Linked DNA regions of Teredinibacter purpureus. The protein of the gene in region 2 binds, or shares a complex with, the protein of the main gene of each other region. Links are inferred from orthologs where the notes say so. Each region holds a gene or a part of one and is shown on either strand. Other genes may lie near its edges.

The links. The genes of interacting proteins can lie anywhere in the genome.
Region 1: the proteins of pnp (region 2) and rne are in contact, whole or in part, in a cryo-EM structure (PDB 9QH0), measured with the Escherichia coli proteins. The link is inferred for Teredinibacter purpureus from one-to-one orthologs.

Annotation. Positions count from the first base shown.
Region 1 is NZ_CP060092.1:3,674,007-3,678,328, forward strand. Bases 1-3,486 are described here. They hold rne (ribonuclease E), read left to right. Parts: upstream 1-310; coding sequence 311-3,286; downstream 3,287-3,486. Also shown: sodium:proton antiporter NhaD, read left to right, coding at 3,621-4,322. UniProt on the Escherichia coli protein: Endoribonuclease that plays a central role in RNA processing and decay. Required for the maturation of 5S and 16S rRNAs and the majority of tRNAs. Also involved in the degradation of most mRNAs.
Region 2 is NZ_CP060092.1:1,996,158-2,000,764, forward strand. The notes cover bases 878-3,811. They hold pnp (polyribonucleotide nucleotidyltransferase), read left to right. Parts: upstream 878-1,252; coding sequence 1,253-3,370; downstream 3,371-3,811. Other genes in these bases: rpsO (30S ribosomal protein S15), read left to right, coding at 878-1,020; H5647_RS08485 (MipA/OmpV family protein), read left to right, coding at 3,448-3,811. In the rest of the region: tRNA pseudouridine(55) synthase TruB, read left to right, coding at 1-583; more of rpsO, read left to right, coding at 751-877; more of H5647_RS08485, read left to right, coding at 3,812-4,251; H5647_RS08490 (YceH family protein), read left to right, coding at 4,261-4,607. UniProt on the Escherichia coli protein: Involved in mRNA degradation. Catalyzes the phosphorolysis of single-stranded polyribonucleotides processively in the 3'- to 5'-direction. Also involved, along with RNase II, in tRNA processing.

The DNA of each region.
Region 1 (4,322 bases), 1.7 Mb from region 2 along the record:
GGATGACATTGAGCAATAAATGGATCTCACTTTAGCCCTACATAAACCGCAGCAGCGCCAAGCGCGCCAATGCTCTGGGCTCTATTCTATTGCAGTTACAGATAACCTAACGTCTCCGGCGTATTTTAGAAGCGAGTACTCCATTCGCTTTCTAGATATTTGCTGAACGAAATTAGGCTGCCGCCCCCTATTTAAGGGCTGTAGAGCAATTCTGTATATTCTTTCATCCGGTTAAGCGCCCCAGCTGTATCCTTTTGTCTCCCTCCGCAGTGCCTCCGATAATTGCAGCGTAACATCGAGACACAATTACATGAAAAGAATGCTAATCAATGCTACTCAGCCTGAAGAGCTGCGCGTAGCGTTAGTGGATGGCCAATGGTTATACGATCTGGATATCGAAAATCGACATAGAGAACAGAAAAAAGCCAATATTTACAAAGGCAAAATCACTCGAATCGAACCATCTTTAGAAGCGGCTTTTGTTGAATACGACGGCGGCCGTAACGGATTTCTTCCTTTAAAAGAGATATCCCGCGAATACTTTACGAAACAGCCACGCGATATCGAAGGCCGCATCCGCATTAAAGATGTGCTTAAAGAAGGCATGGAAGTTATCGTTCAGGTCGATAAAGAAGAGCGCGGCAATAAAGGTGCAGCACTCACCACCTTCATAAGCATAGCGGGCCGATACTTGGTTCTTATGCCAAACAACCCGCGCGCTGGCGGTATTTCTCGCCGTATTGATGGCGATGATCGCTCCGAGCTCAAAGACGCGCTCAGCCAAATCGACATCCCAGAAGGCATGGGCATCATCGTGCGTACTGCCGGTGTTGGTCGCTCTGCTGAAGAACTGCAATGGGATATGGGCTACCTCACACAGCTTTGGGGCAACATTAAAAAAGCCGCTGACGAATCCAAAGCACCAGAATTTCTATTTCAAGAAAGCAACGTCATTATTCGCGCTATTCGTGATTATCTGCGCCCAGATATCGGCGAAGTAATCGTCGACAACAAAGAAGCCTTTGATCTAGCAACCACGTTTGTACAGCAAGTAATGCCGAATTACCGTAGCAAGGTAAAGATGTATGAAGAGCCTGTACCGCTTTTTAATCGTTTTCAGATAGAAGGCCAAATTGAAACAGCGTTTGAACGTGAAGTTAAACTTCCTTCTGGCGGCTCAATTGTTATTGATGTTACAGAAGCTTTAATTAGTATCGACATCAACTCCTCTCGGGCAACCAAGGGTGGCGATATTGAAGAAACCGCCGTGCAAACAAACCTAGAAGCCGCCGATGAAATTGCTCGCCAATTACGTTTGCGAGATATGGGTGGCCTCGTCGTTATCGATTTTATCGATATGCAGCCTGTTCGCAACCAGCGCGCAGTAGAAACCCGTATGCGTGAAGCCTTGAATATGGACCGAGCCCGCGTACAAGTAGGCAGAATTTCCCGTTTTGGCTTACTCGAGATGTCTCGACAGCGTTTACGCCCTTCACTCGGTGAAACAACGTCAAAAGTATGCCCTCGTTGTAGTGGGCAAGGTACCATCCGTGGCACCAAAAACATCGCTCTCTCCATACTACGCTTAGTAGAAGAAGAGGCCCAGAAAGAACGCAGCGCCGTTATTCGTGCGATCGTACCGGTAAGTGTTGCCACCTACCTACTCAACGAAAAACGTACAACGATCTCGGACATTGAACAACGACACGAAACGCGCGTCACCATTTTGCCTAACACCGAAATGGTAACACCGCATTACGACGTACAGCGCTTACGCGATGATGACACCACCACTGACAGCATCAGCTATCAGGTAGATCTCGGCAACGAAGAAAATGCCGAACCTGTCGAATCCAAAGCCATCCCTGTGAGCATGCCAAAGCCTGCCGTTCAGCTCGCGGTACCTACTCAACCGGCACCAACACCTGCCCAGAAAGCAAAACCAGCAGAACCAGGGCTCATTAGCAAGATACTTAAAACCTTAAAAGAGCTCTTTGCCAGCGAACCAAAGCCAAGCACTGAAACAAACAAAGGCAAACCTCGCACCCACCAGAAACGTGGAAACGCTAATCGCAACCGCAATCGTCGAAACACTCGTGGCGATAGAGACAGCCGTGGCGACCGAGATAATCGTGGTGATAGAGACAGCCGTGGCGACCGAGATAATCGTGGTGATAGAGACAATAAACGCGACAACGAAAATCGCGACGCCAACCGCAATCAGCGCGACGGCGCACGACGCGATCAACAAAATCGCAATCGCCGCAACACTCGCAGCGATGAAGATATCAACAAGCCCGCTACACAAGAAACAAAACCACAAGCAAAAGCGGATGACGATAAAACCAATGGTGCTGACCGCCCCAACAAGCGACCTTCCAACCGTCGCGGTCGCCCTCAGCAACGCCAGCGCGGGCCATTACCTGAAGTAGAAGCAGGTTTAACGCAACCACCGGAAATAGACGAGCTAGAGGCTGTAAGCACGCCTGCAGCTACCGAAACAGCATCCACAGAAGAGCGCTCGGCCAACAGCGAAGGTAATACCCGCCCTCGTCGCAGCCGTAATCGAAACCGCAACCGCAACCGCCGTGATGAAAACAACACAACTCAAGCGCAAACACAGGAAGGTACAGACCAATCCAATAGTGCACCTGCCGAACAATTAACCCCCGATACCACAGTAACGGAAAAAGCAGAAGCACCAGCGACACCCGTAGTAGCAGCTGTTACGCAAGAAAACAGCACGGCCAAAGACAACACAGCACAAGCGCAAAGCGAACAGGCTCGTGAAGAGACTCCCACTGCAGAAGCTCAAGACACTTCTGCAGTGGTACCTCCAGCTCCAGCTGTCATTGCCGTCGAACCTGAGACCAAGATCGAAAGTTCGCCCGTAGAAGAAAACGCTGAACACGAAAAACCTCAGCTTGCAGCCGAAGAGCCAAAGGCAGCCATAGAAGAAACCGTTGGCGTAGAAGCCGCTCCAGAAGAAAGCGTGCCGCAAGCTAAGGAAGAAACGCAATCTGCAGAGGAACCACCGAAGGCCTCACCCGCGAAAGCCGATACACCGGCACCTTCGCAGCCACGGTCGTTCTCAAGGTCCTCTAACGACCCGCGTTATGCGCCTAAACCCGTACAAAATACCTTAGTGACCAATGTAAGTGCATCTGCACAAATGGGTCGTCCACTCGATACCTCCGCTCCAGCCAAGGTTCAAAGCAAACCGCGTGATTTGGCTCGCCCTACTAACGACCCACGTCAGAGTAGAAACACGCTAGAGTCCGAGTAGACATTAGCCAAACCTAGTCAGTAGACACCTCGGCGTTCACCCTAGGCTCTACAAACAAAAAGGCCAACCCCTAAAAAGGTTGGCCTTTTTTTATTAAAACTACAAAATTCTCCACAATAAAATGGGAACCATTAACGGCATAAAACAGAACAGCGTATTCTTATGTACTCCTCTCTAACCTGCCACGAAAATCCTCTAAACTACGCTAGCATGTAAATCAAACAATGGTCTGAAAAGTGCCAGACACTCATAAAACAAGGTAAAAAGCACTTGCTAATCCCACCTTAAACTGGATTAATACGCCGCCTCAGCAACCCCTCCAAAACTCGATGTAATGACTGTACTGATTCTGTTTCTCGCGGCAACCGCGATGCTGGCCATAGCCTTAGAAGAGGTTATTCACCTAAACAAAGCCAAGAGCACCCTACTCCTCGGCTGTGTTAGCTGGATGTGCCTATTTATACACGCAAACAACACCGGCGATTTAATCGCAATTAATCACGCACTCAACGAAAACCTGCTCGACATCGCCACGCTATGGCTATTTCTAATGTCCACCATGACATTTGTAGCCTACCTAAATGCGCGCGGCCTCATTAGCGGGCTAGTACTTCGGGTTCTACCCAATTCCACATCGCTACGCAGCCTTACAATTTTTATAACGGTGTTCTCGTTAGTGTTATCCATGCTGTGCGACAACATTACCGCCACACTCGTATCTATAGCCGTTGTACAAAGCTTTAAACTTACCACTAGAGAAAAAGTGCGGCTTTGCGTGCTCTCGGTATACGCCGTTAATTCTGGTGGCGTTATCCTAATAACCGGCGATGTCACCACACTTATGATATTCAGCAACGGTCACGTGAGTATTTCCGAACTATTAACTTTAATTGTTCCCAGCTTGTGCGGGGTATTTGCTTTGATGGTAATGTTTCTCCTCCATCCAAATAAAGCCGTGGAAGCAGACACAAAAATACAACCTATACGCAAACTCGATATTGCTATAGCCGTACTCTTTTTCGGTACCATCACCGCA
Region 2 (4,607 bases):
CAAACAAATCCCACCTATGTATTCTGCTCTGAAGCGCAATGGCCAGCCTTTATATAAATTGGCACGCGAAGGTATAGAGGTTGAGCGCGAAGCTCGCCCCGTCACTATTTATAATTTCGAGCTTCTTGATTTTCGCCCAGGCCAATACGCCGAGGCGGATGTGCGCGTGGAATGCAGTAAAGGTACTTATATTCGAAGTTTAGCGGAAGATATCGGGCGGGATCTGGGCGTCGGTGCCCATGTTCAATCGTTACGACGTATTCAGGCTGGTCCGTTTATGGAAGCTCAGGTGTTAAACCTTGATGATATTGAAGCTGAGCGTGGCGATGACCGCGCCGAAACGCTGGATCATCACCTGCTTCCAACAGACGCGCCAGTGGCCGAAATGCCCGCCTTGACGCTTGATGAGCACAGTGGCTTCTATTTTTTGCGAGGTCAAGCGGTTATCAATAACGAAGTCTACCAGTTGGGAGACGAAGGTGATAAAGTGCGCGTCTTCCAGTCAACTGGTGAATTTTTAGGCGTTGGCGAAATTACAGATGATAGCCGAGTGGCACCAAGCCGCTTGGTGGCTCAGCCCTAGGGTTGGGGCCTATTCCTCAATGAGAGGGAAGGTGACAAAAGAGTTGCTTTAAACGGCAAACCGACCTACCTGTAAATATGCACGGGGCAGGCCGGAACTACGCTGTATTACTCGTGAAAACGGCGAATACAGATTCGGCATATTGATAAAAAAATGAGGAGTTTCTCATGGCACTAAGTGCTCTAGAAAAAGACGCAATCGTAAAAGAACATCAAACCTCTGAGACCGATACTGGTTCTCCAGAAGTTCAGGTTGCATTGCTAACCGCTAATATTAATAAATTGCAGGGTCACTTTGCTGACCACAAGCAAGACCACCACTCACGTCGTGGTTTAATCCGTATGGTTAACCAGCGTCGTAAGTTGTTGGATTACCTGAAAGGTAAGAATGTTAGTCGTTATGCAAGTTTGATCCAGAAGTTGGGTCTACGCCGTTAAGCGGTGATGTACCTAAGTGCCCGCCTTGTGCGGGCACTTTTACTTTCTGCTCTTTGGTTTCTTTGTCTTACTCTGCTACGAAAAAGAATTTATTTATTTTCCCGTGGTCTGAATTCTACGTTGTTACGGGGTGATGGATGAATGCGAAACCTTCGGATAGCGAACGGTTTTGAATTTGAAGGTAATTGAAAAATAAAGCGCAATGGGGCGCTTCAAACATTAAGGATAAGTAATGAATCCGGTAATTAAAAAATTCCAATATGGTAAAGATACTGTCACTCTCGAAACGGGCCGCATTGCTCGTCAAGCGACAGGTGCTGTTATGGTGAGCATGGGTGAAACCCGTGTTTTGTGTACAGTTGTTGGTGCAAGAGAAGCGAAAGCAGGTCAAGACTTCTTCCCGCTCTCTGTTCATTATCAAGAAAAAGCCTATTCTGCGGGCAAAATTCCTGGCGGGTTCTTTAAGCGAGAAGGTCGTCCATCTGAGAAAGAAACACTGACTTCTCGGTTAATCGATCGACCTATTCGTCCTTTATTCCCGAACGGGTATATGTGTGAAGTACAGGTTGTTTGTACTGTTATTGCGGCCGAGAAAGCCGTTGACCCAGATATTGCCGCTATGATCGGTACGTCTGCAGCATTGGCGATATCAGGTATACCCTTTAACGGCCCTATAGGCGCTGCTCGCGTGGGATACACCCAGAGCGAAGGCTATATTCTTAACCCAGAGTACGCGGCATTAGCGGATTCTGAGTTGGACATGGTTGTTGCGGGTACTCGTGACGCGGTACTCATGGTTGAATCTGAAGCCAATGAGTTGCCAGAAGATATTATGTTGGGTGCCGTACTGTATGCCCATCAAGAGTTGCAAGCGGTTGTTCATGCGGTTGATGAGCTGGTACGTGATGCCGGTAAAGAACGTTGGGAATGGTCAGCACCGGCTGTCAATGAAGAGCTTCAAGCTGCTGTATTGCGTGGCTTCGAGGATTCTATCGGCGTTGCTTACCGCATTATTGATAAACAAAAACGTTACAACCGTTTAAGTGAACTGCGTACACAAGCGATTGCTGAGCTTGTAACCGCAGATTCTGACGTTAAAGCTGATGACGTACAAAAGCTATTTGCAAAGATTGAAAAGCAGATTGTACGTAGCCGTGTTGTGGCTGGAGAGCCTCGCATTGATGGTCGTGACAGTAAAACTGTTCGCGGCCTTCAGGTAGAAGTTGGCGTATTACCTAAAGTACACGGTTCTGCATTATTTACGCGGGGTGAAACCCAAGCTTTGGTAGTTGCTACCTTAGGTTCCGCGCGAGATGCACAAATCATTGATGCCCTTGAAGGTGAGCGTAAAGATAACTTTATGCTGCATTACAACTTCCCTCCTTACTCAGTAGGTGAATGTGGCCGTATGGGCGGCACCGGGCGTCGGGAAGTTGGTCATGGCCGATTGGCTCGCCGTGGTGTTGCTGCGATGTTACCTTCGTCGGATGATTTCCCGTACACGATGCGTGTGGTTAGTGAGATTACAGAATCAAATGGTTCAAGCTCAATGGCTTCCGTGTGTGGTACGAGTTTGGCATTGATGGACGCGGGTGTACCGTTGAAGGCGCCTGTTGCCGGTATCGCTATGGGTTTGGTTAAAGAAGAAAACGGTTATGCCGTATTAACCGATATCTTGGGCGATGAAGATCACCTTGGCGATATGGACTTTAAAGTAGCTGGTACTACCGATGGTATTACTGCGTTACAGATGGATATCAAAATTGAAGGCATTACCGAAGAAATTATGGAGACAGCGTTAGAGCAAGCTATGCACGCGCGTTTACATATTCTTGCTGAAATGAATGCTGTGATTGCAACGCCACGTTCGAAGTTGTCGGACAACGCACCTCAATACCACACGATGAAAATTGATCCCGATAAAATTCGCGATATCATCGGTAAAGGTGGCGCTACCATACGCTCAATTACCGAAGAGACCGGCGCAACTATCGATATTGATGATGATGGCACGGTGAAGATTTACGGTGATGACGGCGATAGTCTTGCGGGCGCGATCACTCGCATCGAAGAGATTACAGCAGAAGCAGAAATCGGTGCTACTTATCAAGGTAAAGTTGTACGTATTGTTGATTTCGGCGCGTTCGTGAACTTCTTGCCAGGCAAAGATGGTTTGGTCCACATTTCTCAAATCGCTCATGAGCGAGTGCAGAATGTGACAGATTATCTGAGTGAAGGTCAAGACGTAGATGTTAAATGTTTGGATATTGATCAGCGCGGTCGTATTAAGCTTTCTATCAAAGAGTTGTTGCCTAAGCCTGAAGTAGAAACTGGATCTGACGACGCTTAATACGTTAAGCTTCATCTGCTAAAACAAGCCCGCAACTGCGGGCTTTTTTCTGTTCATTTAAAAAGGTTTACAGCGTAGTGTCTCGATTGTTTTGTGCGTTTTTTTTATGTCTCCTGCTGCCTGCGGTGCAAGCAGAGGATTTGCCGAAGGTTGAATTGGGTATTGGTTTTGCGGCACAGCACTTGCGCGATTATAGGGGCGCGGATGAGAGCCAGACTCAGGCCCTTCCCTTCCCTATTCTTATTTATCGTGGTGATCGCTTTCAGGCTGATAAAGACGGTATTCGAGGTCTCTTTTTAGAAGGTGAGGGTTGGGAATTGAATTTTAGTGCTGAAGCGGCGCTAAATGGTGGAAGTGACGAAAATACTGTGCGTGCGGGCATGGAATCACTTGATTCGGCCGTTGAGTTTGGCCCGTCGTTAAATTTTAATCTCACCGGTGAGGATTTCGATCACGGGTGGTCGCTGCGACTACCCTTAAGGGCCGTATTTGCGGTTGATCTCACGGATAAGAATATTGAGCCTATAGGTTTCAATGCAAACCCCAAAATAACCTACCGTAAGCCCGCACTATGGCGTGGCTGGAACAGTAAGGTAGATCTGGGTCTTCTCTGGGGCTCGGACGACTACCACGACTATTATTATAGTGTTGCACCCGCCATGGTTACGGCAGAGCGCACGGCCTATGATGCGGCAGCCGGTTACAGTGGTAGCTATTTCAAATTTAGTTTAAAGAAACGTAGGGGCCAATTGTGGTATGGCTGGAACCTTCGCTATGATAATCTCAGTGCAGCTGTGTTCGACGATAGTCCGTTAGCCGTAACACCGCATTATTTTTCAACAACGTTAGCAGTAGGTTGGTTCTTTTGGTCAAGCGACTAAGGTGTTGTGATGAAATTCAGTGAGTCAGAAGTTCGTGTGCTAGGTGTATTAATAGAAAAAGCGGTTACAACACCCGATCAATACCCGTTGTCGCTCAATGCTTTAACAACGGGCTGTAATCAAAAAACAAATCGAGAGCCTGTGGTTGAATATTCCGATACCCAAACGCAATCGATTATTGACGAGCTGATAAAGAAAAGTCTCGTAAGTGAAATGCGCTTGGGTGGACGAGTTCCGAAATATCAGCATCGATTTTGCAATACTGAATTTGGTGAATATCATTTTAATGCCCAAGAGCTTGGCGTGATTTGTGTGTTGTTTTTGCGAGGCGCACAAACGCCGGGAGAGCTTCGAAC